4 regions of the Enterobacter sp. C3_dUdeg genome follow, and region 1 is predicted to be linked to each of the others. Evidence: predicted binding sites of a transcription regulator. Region 1 holds the regulator's gene; each other region holds the start of a gene.
What was found. The regulator CRP, encoded in region 1, controls carbon source genes, mostly activating them, when cyclic AMP is high. The targets are predictions, from matches to a motif close to ATGTGANNNNNNTCACAT.
Positions count from the first base shown of each region.

Region 1 (4,166 bases):
GCTTTTCCCGCGTCTATCAGCGCTACCTGCTCAACCTGCTGAAGGCCAACGCGGCGCGTAAGCTGAAGGCCTACCCGGATACCCTGCCGGTAAGCCTGCGCCAGCTGAAAAAGGTGCGTCGTATCCGCGAGTTCGACGACCTGATCACCGCGAAAATCCACGGCTTCGCCGATGCGATTGACTATTATCGTCAGTGCAGCGCCATGCCGCTGCTCAGCAAGATCACGCAGCCAACGCTGATTATTCATGCCAAAGATGACCCATTTATGGATCATCACTCGATCCCCGCTCAGGAATTCCTGCCCGACAACGTTCACTATCAGTTGACCGAGCATGGCGGCCACGTCGGGTTTATCGGCGGCACGCTGCGCCGCCCGAAAATGTGGCTTGAGGCGCGAATTCCTGACTGGCTGACCCCTTATCTGGACGGTGCAAAATGATTATTCCCTGGCAGGATCTGGCTCCCGAAACGCTCGATAATCTGATTGAAAGCTTTGTATTACGCGAAGGCACCGATTATGGTGAACAGGAACGCTCGCTTGAGCAAAAGGTCAACGATGTTAAGCGCCAGCTGAAAAGCGGCGACGTGGTGCTGGTGTGGTCAGAACTGCATGAGACGGTCAATATCATGCCCCGCAACGCGTTTCACGGCTGATCTTCCACCCTTTTCAGTCAGGGAGTTGCTATGTCTGCCAGACACCCGGTTATTGCCGTTACGGGGTCGAGTGGTGCGGGAACCACCACCACCAGCCTCGCATTTCGCAAGATTTTCGCCCAGCTGAATCTCCGTGCGGCGGAGGTCGAAGGCGACAGCTTTCACCGCTACACGCGTCCGGAGATGGACATGGCCATTCGTAAGGCGCGCGATTCGGGTAAACACATCAGCTACTTCGGCCCGGAGGCCAATGACTTCGGCCTGCTGGAACAAACCTTTATAGAGTACGGTAAGAGCGGCAAAGGGCAGTCCCGCAAGTATCTGCACACCTATGATGAAGCCGTACCCTGGAATCAGGTGCCGGGAACCTTTACCCCGTGGCAGCCGCTGCCGGAACCCACCGACGTCCTCTTTTACGAAGGATTGCACGGCGGCGTGGTCACGCCTCAACACGACGTGGCGCGCCACGTGGATCTGCTGGTCGGCGTGGTCCCTATCGTTAACCTGGAGTGGATCCAGAAGCTGACGCGCGACATGAGCGAGCGCGGCCATTCGCGAGAGGCGGTGATGGACTCCGTGGTGCGCTCCATGGAGGATTACATTAACTTCCTGACGCCGCAGTTCTCCCGCACCCATATCAACTTCCAGCGCGTGCCGACGGTGGATACCTCGAATCCGTTTGCCGCTAAAAGCATCCCGTCGCTGGACGAGAGCTTTGTGGTGATCCATTTCCGCAATCTCGAAGGCATTGATTACCCCTGGCTGCTGGCAATGCTGCAGGGCTCGTTTATTTCACACATGAATACGTTAGTCGTGCCGGGCGGAAAAATGGGGCTGGCGATGGAGCTCATCATGACGCCGCTGGTGGAGCGACTGATGGAAGGGAAGCAGATCGCGTGAGCATGTTCCCTCTCCCTGTGGGAGAGGGTTAGGGTGAGGGCATCAACACGCACGATGCCCCATCAATCACGCCTCGATCACTTCATACGAATGCGTGATTTTTACCGCTTTCTCCAGCATTAACGCCACCGAGCAGTACTTCTCCGCAGACAGGTCCACCGCACGCGAGACCGCCGCGTCTTTCAGCTCTTTACCGGTGACCACAAAGTGCAGGTTAATATGGGTGAACAGGCGTGGCGCCTCTTCGCGACGCTCTGACGTGAGTTTAACCTCACAATCCGTCACGTCATGACGTCCTTTTTGCAGAATCGACACCACATCAATTGCGCTGCATCCGCCTGCCGCCATCAGCACCATTTCCATTGGGCTGGGTGCTTTATCGCCGGAGTTACCGTCCATCAAAATCTGGTGTCCTGACGCGGACTCGCCCAGGAACGTTAAACCTTCAACCCATTTCACGCGCGCTTGCATATTCATTAACTCCAACGTTGCATTTTTGGTGACAGATTACGCGTGCGTTACATTTATCGCAATGGAAGGCGACCTGCATCATGCTGAAGCGAGACACCAGGAGACACGCGGCGAAAGCTATGCTAAAACACTCAGGATGCTACAGTAATACATTGACGTTACACGTGTATGCAGAGGACATCAAACTTTACTGGCTGCGAAACGTTACGGTAGCCGACTTCCCAGGGTATGGGTAAGAATTCGATTGCAACCCCAGAGTCCGGATGCATCTGATGACTCTGGTGACAGCTTATAACAGAGGATAACAGCGCATGGTGCTTGGCAAACCGCAAACAGACCCGACTCTCGAATGGTTCTTGTCTCATTGCCACATTCATAAGTACCCATCGAAGAGCACGCTGATTCACCAGGGTGAAAAAGCGGAAACGTTGTATTACATCGTTAAAGGCTCGGTGGCAGTGCTGATCAAAGATGAAGAAGGGAAAGAGATGATCCTTTCTTATCTGAACCAGGGCGATTTCATCGGTGAACTGGGCCTGTTTGAAGAGGGCCAGGAACGTAGCGCCTGGGTTCGAGCAAAGACAGCATGTGAAGTGGCTGAAATTTCTTACAAGAAGTTCCGTCAGCTGATTCAGGTTAACCCTGACATCCTGATGCGTCTTTCTTCCCAGATGGCGCGCCGTCTGCAGGTCACGTCAGAGAAAGTGGGTAACCTCGCCTTCCTGGACGTTACCGGCCGTATCGCACAAACCCTGTTGAACCTGGCGAAACAGCCAGACGCCATGACCCACCCGGACGGCATGCAAATTAAAATTACCCGTCAGGAAATTGGTCAGATCGTCGGCTGCTCCCGTGAAACAGTGGGCCGTATCCTGAAAATGCTGGAAGATCAAAACCTGATCTCCGCCCACGGTAAAACCATCGTGGTCTACGGAACGCGTTAATTCCGCTTAAACGGCGTGCCATCGCAAGGTGTCACGCCGTTTTTGTCTCTACTCCCCATGTGGCGCAGGCTGATCTATCACCCGGAAGTTAACTACGCACTGCGACAAACGCTGGTGTTGTGTCTTCCTGTGGCCATAGGCCTGATCCTCGGACATCTTCAACAAGGCCTGCTGTTTTCCCTCGTGCCCGCCTGCTGCAACATCGCCGGTCTGGACACGCCGCATAAGCGTTTTTTCAAACGCCTGATCGTTGGTGGCTGCCTGTTTGCGGGCTGTAGCCTCGCCGTACAACTCCTGCTTGCCCGGGATATCCCGCTGCCGCTGATCCTGACCGTACTTGCGATGACCCTTGGCGTCACGGCGGAAATCAGTTCGCTGCACGCTCGCCTGCTTCCCGCCTCGCTGATTGCGGCCATTTTCACGCTGAGCCTCGCCGGGAACATGCCGGTGTGGGAGCCGCTGCTGATCTACGCCTTGGGGACATTATGGTACTGGCTGTTTAACTGGTTTTGGTTCTGGCTGTGGCGTGAGCAGCCGCTGCGTGAATCCCTGAGCCTGCTCTATGTGCAGCTTGCGGATTACTGCGAAGCCAAATACACCCTGCTCACCCAGCATACCGACCCGGAAAAATCCTTACCGCCGCTGCTGACGCGCCAGCAGAAGGTGGTGGATCTCATAAGCCAGTGCTATCAGCAGCTGCATATGCTCGCCGCCAACAAGAACCACGAGTACAAGCGGCTGCTGCGCACCTTCCAGGTCGGGCTGGATCTACAGGAGCATATCTCCGTAAGCCTTCACCACCCGCAGGAGGTGCAAAAGCTGGTCGAGCGCAGCCACGCCGAAGCGGTGATCCGCTGGAACGCGCAGACCGTCTCGGCACGCCTGCGCGTGCTGGCCGATGATATTCTCTATCACCGTTACCCGACGCGCTTTAACATGGACAAGCAGCTGGGCGCGCTGGAGAAAATCGCCCGCCAGCATCCCGATAACCCGGTCGGCCAGTTTGCCGCCTGGCACTTCAGCCGCATCGCCCGCGTGTTGCGCACGCAGCGCCCGCTTTATCCCCGCGACCTGATGGCGGATAAGCAAAAACGGCTTCCGCTATTGCCCGCGCTCAAAAGCTATCTTTCTCTTAAATCGTCCGCTCTGCGCAACGCCGCAAGGATCAGCGTGATGCTCAGTACCGCCAGCCTGAT
Region 1 covers NZ_BAAKFX010000005.1:40,218-44,383, forward strand. Annotated here, with positions in the region: gene AC27FC_RS14015 (hydrolase) at 1-440, shown strand, start outside; gene AC27FC_RS14020 (YheU family protein) at 437-655, shown strand; gene AC27FC_RS14025 (phosphoribulokinase) at 686-1,555, shown strand; gene AC27FC_RS14030 (OsmC family protein) at 1,622-2,026, opposite strand; gene crp (cAMP-activated global transcriptional regulator CRP) at 2,338-2,970, shown strand; gene AC27FC_RS14040 (YccS/YhfK family putative transporter) at 3,028-4,166, shown strand, end outside.

Region 2 (4,166 bases), on a different contig from region 1:
AACTTTCTGAAAGCCGCAGGGGCAAATCCTGTCGTTAAAGCCCTTGATGGGATCAACGAAAACTACTCCTGCCTGGAAGAACTGTTTCAGAAAACGCTTGAAGAGTACGAGCAACGCTGCAGCACGCTCAGCAAACTTGCCGATGAAGCCAAAGCGCAGCAGGATATTACGACGCTCAAATTCTTACGCGATATGGACAAAGAGCAGCAGCAGGATGGAATGCTGCTGAAGACGCTGGCGGATGAGATCCATAATGCGCAGCAGGCGGGTTTATGTCCTGAGCAAACCGACCGTCATCTGCTCGACATTGTGGCGGTGCAGCACCACTGAATTTTTGGCCTGCTTCCGTCCCAGGGAGCAGGCCCCCCTCCCATCTCCAACCTTCTGCTTTTGCTGAAATTTAACAAATCAGATCTGGCTCCCAATGATTAACCACACAACGTGTGATGATTTATTTAGTTACATAATCATTGACGAGGGAGCATCATGATCACCATTGAGTTTGTTGTCATTCTCCTCTGCCTGCTGACGGGTACGCGTTTCGGCGGTATGGGGCTTGGGTTAATCAGCGGTATTGGTCTTTTTATTTTATGTTTTGTCTTTGGTCTGCAACCGGGTAAACCGCCGGTTGACGTTATGCTGACCATCCTTGCGGTGATTGGCTGTGCGGCTACGCTGCAGACTGCGGGCGGCCTCAACGTCATGATGCAGTTTGCCGAACGTCTGCTGCGCAAACACCCGCAGCACATCACCCTGCTCGCCCCTTTCACCACCTGGATGCTGACCTTTCTGTGCGGCACCGGCCATGTGGTCTACACCATGTTCCCCATCATTGCGGATATCGCCCTGAAAAAAGGGATCCGCCCCGAGCGCCCCATGGCCGTGGCATCGGTCGCGTCACAGATGGCGATCACGGCTTCCCCCGTTTCCGTTGCCGTTGTGTCGCTGGTGTCTATCCTGGCGGCCCAGCATGGGATCGGCCACGCGTGGGGGATCCTGGAAATTCTCGCCGTGTCGGTTCCCGCTTCGCTCTTCGGCGTAGCCATTGCTGCCCTGTGGAGTTTACGCCGTGGGAAAGATTTGGCTGACGACATAGAGTTTCAGGAAAAGCTGAAAGATCCTAAGCAGCGCGAGTTTATCTACGGCGGGACCGAGACGTTAATGAATCAGCGTTTCCCTAAACAGGCCTACTGGTCCACGTGGATTTTCTTTGCCGGTATTGCCGTGGTCGTTTTGCTGGGGGCATTCCCGGAACTGCGCCCCGCTTTTGAAGTGAAAGGCAAAATGACGGCGCTGTCGATGAACCTTGTCATTCAGATGATGATGTTAATTGCGGGCGCCGTGATGCTGATGGCCTGTAAGGTCAATGCGTCGGCCATTTCCAACGGCGCGGTGTTTAAGGCCGGTATGGTCGCGATCTTCTCGGTGTTCGGCGTGGCGTGGATGAGCGATACCTTTTTCCAGGCGCATCTCGACGAGTTAAAGCTGGCGCTGGAAGGCGTGGTGAAGAGCCACCCGTGGACGTATGCCATTGTGCTGTTTCTGGTATCAAAACTGGTGAACAGCCAGGCGGCTGCGCTGACGGCCGTTGCGCCTATGGGCCTCATGCTCGGCATCGACCCGAAAATGCTGATCGGCTTTTTCCCGGCGTCCTACGGCTATTTTGTCCTGCCGACCTATCCCAGTGATTTGGCCTGCATCGGCTTTGACCGTTCAGGCACCACCCGCATCGGCAAATTTATCATCAACCACAGCTTTATTCTGCCAGGGCTGATTGGGGTAAGCTGCGCGTGCGCGGCGAGCTACCTGCTGGTCCAGACGTTCTTTTAACCGCTTCAAAGGGCGACACGTGCCGTCGCCCCTACCCCTGCTTTAGTGGGACTCACCCTGCGGCGTGAATCGCAGCTCAATCAGCGCGATGGCTTTCTGGATCGCACGAAGCGTAACCGGGTCAGCGGCAGCAGGATGGCTGGCGAAATCGATGTTTTTCAGCTGCGTAGACATCTTCTCGCGCACTTCAACCGGCGCAATCACGTCCAGAACATCAAGGATTTGTTTGATAACCAGCTGACAGGCGACAACGTCAGAGACCAGTTCCTGATCGGCGCTCAGGTTTTGTGACATGGGTTTTCTCCTTATTTAAAGGCCGCCATAGTAGCAAAACACACCCCCTGACATCTTCCCTTCGTCGCCTGCAGGTACAAAAAAACCCGCCGAAGCAGGTTTTTTTAATCAGAACATGGCGCCTGGCGGCACGTCTTTGAACGTGCGGCAGTAATTGGCCCACATGCTTTTCAGGATTTTGCGCAGTTTCACGATGATGCTCCATTAACTTGTTATACAACTTTATTGTCAACGTGCTTATAATATGACCATTATCACAAAAATCAATCATTTTGTGATACTCATCACATTTTTATGAGGAATTAGCCTGATAGCACTCCCCTCTGACCCGTTGCGAAGAGTGAGGGCAGATTGTCCGGCTATTCCAGGCATTGCAGCGGGCATCTGCGGGTACGATAAGATATTTCCATCCACTCAGAGCGAACCATGAAAAGAGTCATTGTAGCCGGCACAATCCTGCTGCTCGCGGGGTGTAGTATCAACCGCCAGGCTGAAGTCAGCAGCCTCGACGCGCCGAACGGCATCGTCCGCCTCGATTACGGCCAGGCAGCGCTGCAAAATGCGTATTCCGATGAGTATGTGAATAACGGCACGGCGGCAAAAGCGTGTCAGAGCATGGGGTATGCCACCGCCTCAGCCTATGGTCAGCCCATCAAAACCTGCACCCTGACGAGCGGCTCTTTGTGCCTGAACGAGAGCGTGACTATCCAGTATAAATGTATGGGTTACGCCGTTAACCCTAAGTCAAATAACCCCTGGTATTAATCAACCCTGCCAGCGTTTGCTGGCAGTATATTTCATTACGAACAAAAACAATTCTCATTAATAAATTATAAAAATCGCCAATGCGTTTTATTCCCATTCGTATTTTAAATAAATAAAATAAAAATTTTACGTTTTGCAAATAATTAAATAACAAATTATAGTGTCGCTCATTGTGAACCAGAAATAATAATCCGGAGCGTCACCATGCTGAAAACTGAAATGATCGACAAGCTCAACGCACAAATGAACCTTGAGCTTTTTTCATCCCTGCTCTACCAGCAGATGAGCGCCTGGTGCAGCTACCACAGCTTCGAAGGTGCGGCCGCGTTTCTGCGTCGTCACGCTCAGGAAGAGATGACCCACATGCAGCGTCTGTTTGATTATCTTACGGATACGGGCAGCCTGCCGCGCATTGAAACCGTGACATCACCTTTCGCTGAGTATAATTCTCTCGATGAACTGTTCCGCGCCACCTACGAGCACGAGCAGCTGATCACGCAGAAAATTAACGAACTGGTTCATGCGGCGATGACCAGCCAGGATTACCCAACCTTTAATTTCCTGCAGTGGTACGTCGCTGAGCAACACGAAGAAGAGAAGCTGTTTAAATCCGTTCTGGACAAATTATCTCTGGTGGGGAAATCCGGCGAAGGTCTTTACTTTATTGATAAAGAACTTTCCACTCTTGATACGCAGAATTAATTTCAGCGCGGTGCCGGTTTCCGGCACCGCGTTAATTTACATACAGCCCGCACAGCTGGTGCAGCGCCAGTCATGGGGATTCACGGCCTGGTAAAAATAGCGGTAGCTGGAGGTCTCCAGCGGAATCCCCACCTCGAAGAACATATCCGTTAACCAGTCGACATTCTCAACAATCCACTCATCTTCCTGTAAGCCTTGCGCAAAGGTTTCATCTTCAGGATCGATAATCGAATAGATTGCCCAGGTGCCCATATCCTTTTCGCGGCGGGACTCGGGAAGTATCAGGGGCTGGTTCTGCCAGCTAATTATCCAGTGGCCATGGCACAACAGGTTGCCTCCCCGGCTCCATGCCGCGGTAAAGGGATTCTCCCCTGCCATAAAACCCTCACTTAATTTGATAATTTATATTTATTGTTTACGTTACGCCGGAATGTCGCCTGGCAACATTGCCCTTATGAAGTAGGCCTGCGCCTAAAAAGGGTCAGAGCGCCAGCAGTTCGTAAATAATTCATTACACTACTTGTAACGGTGATTTGACGAGTTACGGCTTTTCCCTTACTCTGCGCCGCAGATTT
Region 2 covers NZ_BAAKFX010000001.1:424,251-428,416, reverse strand. Annotated here, with positions in the region: gene AC27FC_RS01995 (non-heme ferritin-like protein) at 1-330, shown strand, start outside; gene AC27FC_RS01990 (anaerobic C4-dicarboxylate transporter) at 487-1,830, shown strand; gene AC27FC_RS01985 (DUF2766 family protein) at 1,873-2,124, opposite strand; gene azuC (stress response protein AzuC) at 2,233-2,316, opposite strand; gene yecR (YecR family lipoprotein) at 2,551-2,889, shown strand; gene ftnA (non-heme ferritin) at 3,094-3,591, shown strand; gene AC27FC_RS01965 (hypothetical protein) at 3,628-3,969, opposite strand.
Region 2: azuC (stress response protein AzuC) is a predicted target of CRP. The motif match lies at 2,397-2,414, and genes of this name have one in related genera.

Region 3 (4,166 bases), on a different contig from region 1:
ACAAGCGCATCGCCAGCGCGAAGAAGGAGAACGAGCTGGAAGAGATCAAGGTGGAGCTGATTGACCGCTTTGGTCTGCTGCCCGATCCGGCGAGAAATTTGCTGGATATCGCGAGGCTGCGCCAGCAGGCGCAAAAGTTGGGGATCCGCAAGCTTGAAGGCAATGAAAAAGGCGGCGTGATTGAATTCGCCGAGAAGAATCACGTCAACCCGATGTGGCTAATCGGCCTGCTGCAAAAACAGCCGCAGCATTTCCGTCTGGATGGTCCAACCCGTCTGAAATTTACCCAGGAGCTGACGGAGCGCAAAACCCGTATGGACTGGGTGCGTAACTTTATGCGTCAGCTGGAAGAGAACGCGATCGCATAACTTGCCTTTCCCCTGTTAGCTGAGGAGTTTCATGTAGTTTATTAACCGGAAGCGATGAAAGTTGCTTCCGGGAATGAACAGCTTACAGCGCCCCCCTGGTCCGGCTGTAAATCGCTGAGGCGTTTCCTTGCAGGCCGGGGCGAGGCGCAGGGATGCGCCGAGGGGGCGGGCTTTACATGGACGTTGCCTCCGCCCGTCCCCGATAAGCCGGAAGGAATAAGCCGAGTGCACCGCGAAGCGGCGATTTACTGCCGGGAGCCCGGGTCACCAGGGTGGTGGCGATTGAGCCCCCCTGGCACGTTCACCGGTTATGTCGTTAAAGAGTAGCAAGGAACATGAAGTGAACGGAATGACCACCAGAGCCGTATGTTCCCCCTCACCCCAACCCTCTCCCTCAAGGGTGAGGGGGTCGTCCGTTCAGGCATTATTTTATGGGGATCCCTTCCCCCTGTTAGCCCGGCGCTACGGGGGGACAATTTACAAACTCTTTGCACTTCACCCGATCTTCCCGACATACCCATTCGCCATAATTATGTTTAACGTCTTATAAAACAATAACCTTATCATTTGCATGGATTATGGTGATGATGACCTCTTCGCGTTTTACTCGCTGGATGACCCTGTTGGCGCTGGCAGCCACCGTCGCGGTGGCGCTTCCCGCCCGGGCAAACACCTGGCCCCTTCCCCCTCCCGGCAGCAAGGTGGTGGGTGAAAACCGCTTTCATGTGGTTGAAAATAATGGTGGTTCACTGGAAGCGATTGCCAAAAAATATAACGTCGGTTTTCTGGCCCTGCTGCAGGCGAACCCCGGCGTCGACCCGTATGTCCCGCGCGCGGGCAGCGTACTGACCATCCCGTTACAGACTATCCTGCCGGACGCCCCGCGCGAGGGGATGGTGATAAACCTGGCCGAACTGCGCCTGTACTATTACCCACCGGGTAAAAATGAAGTCACCGTCTACCCTATCGGTATTGGTCAGCTGGGCGGCGACACGCTGACGCCGACGATGGTCACCACCGTCTCGGATAAACGCGCGAATCCAACCTGGACCCCGACGGCCAACATTCGTGCCCGCTATAAGGCCCAGGGGATCGATCTTCCTGCCGTGGTGCCGGCTGGTCCGGATAACCCGATGGGGCACCACGCGATACGCCTCGCGGCATACGGCGGCGTCTACCTGCTGCACGGAACGAATGCGGACTTTGGCATCGGCATGCGCGTCAGCTCCGGCTGTATTCGTCTGCGCGATGACGATATCAAAACGCTGTTTAACGTCGTTACGCCGGGAACCAAAGTGAATATTATCAATACGCCGATTAAAGTTTCAGAGGAGCCCGGCGGCGTGCGGCTGGTTGAGATCCATCAGCCGTTATCGAAAAACATTGGTGACGATCCGCAGACGCTGCCCATTAACCTGAATGCCGCGATGGTAAGTTTCAAAACGAATGCGAATACCAACAGCGTGGTGATGGAACGTGCGATGGAAGCCCGGTCAGGCATGCCGACCGATGTCACCCGGCATCACGGTGTCGTCCCGCAGTCGATGTAAATCAGAAATAAAAAAACGCCCTGCTCAGCAGGGCGTTTTTTATTGCAGTGGCATAAATGAGGGTTCATGCACGGCTTATTTGTAGATGACAGCAGTGCCGTGCAGGGTGTTAGGACCGGTCACTGAGGTGATGCGGTAAGATTTTGCCCCCATCTCTTGCGCTTTTTGCGCCAGCTGATCTTCCAGGGAACCCAGGTTAGTACCTGCAGACGCAGAGATTGTCCCGACTTTATGCTGGTCAGCAGGGGTGGATTGTACCTGTACAGCAGCAAAGCTTGCGAAAGAGAGTGAACTCAGGACAGCGGCAGCGATGAGAGTTTTTACGTTTTTCATGATATTTACCTTTAGCAGATGAATTTGGAGGTCGTTAATCATTTAGTTAACGATCGATAGGTAAATCATAAATGTGATCCAGGTCACGCGTCAACATGATTTTATAACGATCGTTAACTTAATTTTAAAATTGTTATTTTTCATACATATATGATTAATTTATTTTTAAGCATTCTGCACTGGTGGTGGGTTGCGTTTATTTTTATAATGGTCATTCACCAAACCAACAGAGGACCAACGGCAAATGACAACCGATGTCACGAGTTGTGCGAAGAAAAGCCGTGGCCGACCAAAAGTGTTTGACAGGGATGCAGCGCTTGATAAGGCCATGACTCTCTTCTGGCAACATGGGTATGAAGCAACCTCGCTTTCCGATCTGGTAGAAGCTACCGGAGCCAAAGCGCCGACGCTGTATGCCGAATTTACCAATAAAGAGGGGCTGTTCAGGGCGGTGCTGGACAGATACATTTCGCGCTTTGCGGCGAAACACGAAGCCCAGCTGTTCTGCGAAGAGAAAAGCGTTGAACAGGCGCTTCGGGACTATTTCACCGCCGTCGCGACCTGTTTCACCAGTAAAGAGACGCCTGCGGGCTGCTTTATGATTAACACCTCTGCCACCCTGGCGGCGTCCTCTAAAGAGATTGCCAATACGGTGAAATCACGGCATGCCATGCAGGAGGAGACCCTCAGCGCATTTCTGGCTCAGCGCCAGCAGCGCGGTGAAATCCCCGCGCAATGCAACCCTCAGCTGCTGGCACAATACCTGAGCTGTATTTTGCAGGGGATGTCGATCAGCGCCCGCGAAGGGGCCACGCTGGAAAAACTGCAGCATATTAGCGAAACCACGCTGCGGCTGTGGCCTGAGCTACTGAAAATCTGAAGCAAAAAAAAGCTCCTCAGCCTGAGCGCATGAGGAGCTAAATTCAGAGAACATCTTTTTTACACTTTGTTATTCAGAACCAGCTGGCCGTTTCCATCCAGTGGAATTTGCGTGCCCGGGTCTTTATCCATGCGGATTTTGCCCTGCTGATCGCCAATTTTGTAGGTCACGTCATAGCCCAGCATTTTTTCCGACTTGTCATAGACGGTTTTGCAGCGTTGCTGAGTCGTGGTGTAGGTATCATTATCCTGCATCGCGCCCTGCACCTGGTTACCGGCATAGCCGCCACCCAGCGCGCCGACCACAGTCGCCACGTCTTTACCCCGGCCGCCGCCAAACTGGTGACCAATTACGCCACCCGCTACCGCACCCAGAACAGAACCGGCAATGCGGTTTTCATCCTGCACCGGACGACGGTGCGTCACGGAGACGTTACGGCACTCCTGACGAGGCGTTTTTACGGTTTCTTTAATCGGTGTAGCAGAAACCACCTGTGCATACTGCGGGCCGCGATCTAATACGTTGAGACTGGCAACGGCAGCCACACCTAACGCAGCCGCGACGCCAATCCCTATACCCGCCAACATTGATTTATTCACGGGACTTCCTCCTTTGTTGCTATTGGTAACAATTTTGCAATGGAGGCACGGCTTCGCCAATAAGATAAAGGATCAAAAAAGGGGCGTTGAGAGGAGATATATTGTATTTAGGAGAACTCTTAAGCAGTCAAACTGTGATCTACAGCATGAAATGCTAAAAACTCCCTCCGGAGGGCCCGGAGGGAGTGAAAGATTAGTGCAGCTTCAGACGCGGACGGATCACGCGGTTGATTCTGCCCACCAGCATCATCAGCCCGGTTTTGAAGTAGCCGTGCAGCGCAATCTGGTGCATGCGGTACAGGGAGATATACACGAAGCGGGCAATGCGCCCTTCTACCATCATTGAGCCGCGCATCAGGTTGCCCATCAGGCTGCCGACAGTAGAGAAGTTTGACAGCGACACCAGTGAACCGTGGTCTTTGTAGACATAGGCTTT
Region 3 covers NZ_BAAKFX010000001.1:1,487,286-1,491,451, forward strand. Annotated here, with positions in the region: gene mfd (transcription-repair coupling factor) at 1-368, shown strand, start outside; gene ldtC (L,D-transpeptidase LdtC) at 953-1,918, shown strand; gene bhsA (multiple stress resistance protein BhsA) at 1,994-2,251, opposite strand; gene AC27FC_RS07105 (TetR/AcrR family transcriptional regulator) at 2,496-3,131, shown strand; gene AC27FC_RS07110 (glycine zipper 2TM domain-containing protein) at 3,191-3,730, opposite strand; gene AC27FC_RS07115 (NAD(P)/FAD-dependent oxidoreductase) at 3,924-4,166, opposite strand, start outside.
Region 3: bhsA (multiple stress resistance protein BhsA) is a predicted target of CRP. The motif match lies at 2,323-2,340, and genes of this name have one in related genera.

Region 4 (4,166 bases), on a different contig from region 1:
CGGTCACTTCCAGCGGGTCGTTGGTGGCGGATTCAGACGGCGGAACGATGCGATCCACGGCGGAATCCACAAACCCGACGTGCGCTTCAACCCAGGCTTTGTCTTCGTCTGCTACAGCGTTGAGCACGTGGCCTTTCAGCTGCGTGGTGCCGCGCACCATGTTTTCGCAGGCGATGATGTTCAGCGGAGCGTCGATGCCCTGCGCTTTACGTTTTGCCAGGCCTTTCGCAACCGCAGGGGCGATGCGCTCAAGGACGACCGGACCCACGGCCGTGGTGACCAGATCGACGCTGGCGATCAGGTCGATAACGTCTTCCCCGATGCTGCTGACCGCGTTGACGCCGGATACCGTCTCAACCTGCTCGTTTTCACCGACTACATGGACCTGATAGCTATGACGCGCATTCAGGGCATCCAGGACCACCTGATTCACATCGGCGAATGTCAGCGTAATGCCCGCGTCTGCCAGCAGTTTACCGATAAAACCACGACCGATATTACCTGCGCCAAAATGTAATGCTTTCATAGTGTTAACCTTCATCAATGTTTTTACCCGAGAGGGCTGGGGTGAGGAACTTTTCCCCTCACCCTAGCCCTCTCCCCAGAGGGGAGAGGGAAGAGGACTTATTTGTTAAGAAGTGCCAGGACTTCTTCCACGCTGGTGGTGCTGGCCAGACGCGCAATGACAGACTCATCGTCCAGCGCGTTGGTCAGGCTGGTAATCACCTGAATGTGCTCGTTGTTGCGAGCGGCGATACCAATCACCAGACGGGCGATGTCGTCTTCTTCTTCACCGAAGCGCACGCCCTGCGGATACTGACAGAATACGACGCCGGTTTTCAGGACGCGATCTTTCGCTTCAACCGTACCGTGCGGCACCGCGATGGATTCGCCCAGGTAGGTTGGCGTCAGTTTTTCGCGTTCCAGCATTGCGTCGACATATTCAGGCTGAACGTAGCCGCCTTTCACCAGCTGCTCGCCGGCAAAGCGAATCGCTTCTTCTTTGGTTGCCGCTGTGCGACCGAGGAAGATGTTTTCCGCACCCAGTTTGAACAGGTGGGCGTTGCTTTCGTCAAAGCTGTCCTGCAGGCTTGAGCGCACTTTCACTTCGTTGTCTTCGTGACGCTGCGCCGCAACCAGACGTTCGGTCAGGCTGGTGTACAGGCCGCTGTCGAGGAAGTTGGTCAGCGAGATGTGCTGTGCCTGCGGCACCTGGCGCATGGCGCGTTCGGTCAGGTCGCGGTGCGTGATGACCAGGTCAACGTCCGGCGGCAGGCTGTTAATGGCGCTGTTGGTGACGGAGATGTTGGTCAGACCCGCATCCAGCACTTTCTTACGCAGCACGCCTGCACCCATTGCGCTGGAACCCATACCGGCATCACAGGCAACGATGATTTTACGCACGTGGCTCAGGTCGTTAGACACATCGCCAGCCGCCAGCGGGGTTGCGCCTTTGGATTCGGCTTTCATGTCGTGCATACGACGGGTCGCCGCTTCAATATCGTCGTCTTCTTTCACTTTGCTGGTTTTCAGCAGGATAGAAGAGACCACGAAGGAGACGGCCATGGCCGCACAGATGGCCGCGATGTTAGCGAAATACGCTCCTTTTGGCGTCATCGCCAGCACCGCCAGGATAGACCCCGGAGAAGCTGGAGACACCAGACCGCCGCCCAGCACGCTCAGGGTGAACACGCCGGTCATACCGCCAAGGATAACGGCCAGGATCAGGCGTGGGTTCATCAGCACGTACGGGAAGTAAATTTCGTGGATACCGCCCAGGAAGTGAATGATTGCCGCACCGCCAGCAGACTGCTTAGCGCTGCCGCGACCAAAGAACATGTACGCCAGCAGTACGCCCATACCCGGACCCGGGTTGGCTTCAATCAGGAAGAAGATAGACTTGCCGAGATCGTGAGACTGCTGAATACCCAGCGGCGAGAAGATACCGTGGTTGATGGCGTTGTTCAGGAACAGGATTTTCGCCGGTTCAACGAAGATAGACGCCAGCGGCAGCATGTCGTGCGCCACCATAAAGTTAACGCCTGCCGCCAGAATTTTGGACAGCACTTCAACCGCAGGGCCAATGCCGAGGAACGCCAGAATCGCGAGGATCATCCCGATGATGCCCGCAGAGAAGTTGTTCACCAGCATTTCGAAGCCGGATTTGATCTTACCATCAACCCAGACGTCGAATTTCTTAATCGCCCAGCCGCCCAGAGGACCGGCAATCATTGCACCGAGGAACATCGGCATATCCGCACCGACGATAACACCCATGGTCGTGATGGCACCCACTACGCCACCACGGTCACCGCCCACCAGACGACCACCGGTGAAACCGATGAGCAGCGGCAGGAGATAGGTAATCATTGGGCCAACAAGTTTCGCCAGCGTTTCGTTAGGCAACCACCCTGTCGGAATGAACAATGCAGTGATGATACCCCACGCGATAAACGCGCCGATATTTGGCATCACCATGTTGCTGAGGAAACGACCAAAGCTTTGAACTTTGATCTTGAAATCGGATGACATAAAACACCCCTTCTTCTGTTTACGCTTAGGCTTGCGGCCCGAGGTTTATTGTTAATGAGGCGGCAGAGGTAGCCGGGCCCTGTTCTGATGCTGTGAAATCTGGCACTGAATCGTTCAACTGTCCAGACAGTGAAAATTTGTGTGACGCATATCACGTAAAGGTAGGGGGTGTGGATGTCAATGAGGTGATCTTAGTCACAAAAAAGGTGGGCAAAAAAAATACGACGGCGAGAAATGCGGCAAAAACCACCCTTTTATGTGATGGTTGTCACGATTTGGTTTTGTGGGTTTGTTTCTGGATTGTGACTGATTTCACAAAATATTTTTATGCAGATTTCTCCGGCTGTGATCGGCGGCAAACTCTGCTTAGCGATTCGGCGTCAGGATGGCATAGCGCGACACGTTAAGCTAAAAAACCACTTTTGAAGTGTGGTATGGCGAAAAGTTAAAACGTGGATTACGCTCATATTGTAAGGTTAAGTATATTATTATTCAGGATATATTTTGACACGCTTATAAACTTGCATGGAGATATTATAAAAAACGATACTCCCCGGCTCTGAAATAACCAGTATACCTTCTGTATTTCAAAATAAATTAATTAGGTTGCGTACTGTTTTATTAATTAAATGAGTTGACGTTGTTTAAGTGAGGAGAATATGTTTCTCAACTATTTTGCGCTGGGCGTATTGATTTTTGTATTTCTGGTTCTTTTTTATGGAATCATCGCCATCCATGACATTCCTTATAATATGGCCAAAAAGCGAAACCATCCGCATGCCGATGCGATTCACACGGCAGGCTGGATTAGCCTGTTTACGCTCCATGCCATCTGGCCGTTCCTGTGGATATGGGCCACGCTGTACCGTGAAGATCGCGGCTGGGGGATGCAAAACCACATCACCAAGCCTGATGAGGTTCCGGGCATGGATGCGCTGGCCAAACGCGTGGCCGAATTAGAACAAAAGCTGGCCGCGGTACAGCCCGCCGCTGATAAAAACACGCTGGAGCGCTAATCATGGATCTGTTAATTATTTTGACCTATGTGGCATTTGCCTGGGTGATTTTTAAAATATTCCGTATTCCGGTAAATCAGTGGACGCTTGCCACCGCGACATTAGGCGGGGTGTTTATTGTTGCCGGGCTTATTCTGTTAATGAACTATAACCATCCGTACACCTTTACGGCGCAAAAGGCGGTTATTTCTATTCCAATTACGCCGCAGGTTACCGGGGTGGTCAGTGAAGTGACCGATAAAAATAACCAGCTAATTAAAAAAGGCGAAGTGTTATTTAAACTGGATCCTGGCCGCTACCAGGCGCGCGTCGACAGACTCCAGGCCGACCTGGTGACCGCAACGCACAATATCGACAATCTGAAAGCGCAGCTTTCGGAAGCGGTCGCCAATACCACCCGCGTGTCGGCTGAACGCGATCGTCTGTTTAAAGATTATCAGCGCTACCTGAAAGGCAGCCAGGCAAAAGTGAATCCGTTTTCTGAAAGCGATATCGACAACGCGCGGCAAAATTATCTCGCACAGGATGCGATGGTGAAAGGCTCCGTTGCCGAACAGACGCAGATTCAAAGCCAGCTGGACAGCATGGTGAACGGCGAGCAGTCGCAGATTGCCTCCT
Region 4 covers NZ_BAAKFX010000008.1:88,175-92,340, reverse strand. Annotated here, with positions in the region: gene mtlD (mannitol-1-phosphate 5-dehydrogenase) at 1-526, opposite strand, end outside; gene AC27FC_RS17075 (PTS mannitol transporter subunit IICBA) at 625-2,532, opposite strand; gene AC27FC_RS17070 (DUF3302 domain-containing protein) at 3,192-3,548, shown strand; gene AC27FC_RS17065 (HlyD family secretion protein) at 3,551-4,166, shown strand, end outside.
Region 4: AC27FC_RS17075 (PTS mannitol transporter subunit IICBA) is a predicted target of CRP. The motif match lies at 2,672-2,689, and genes of this name have one in related genera.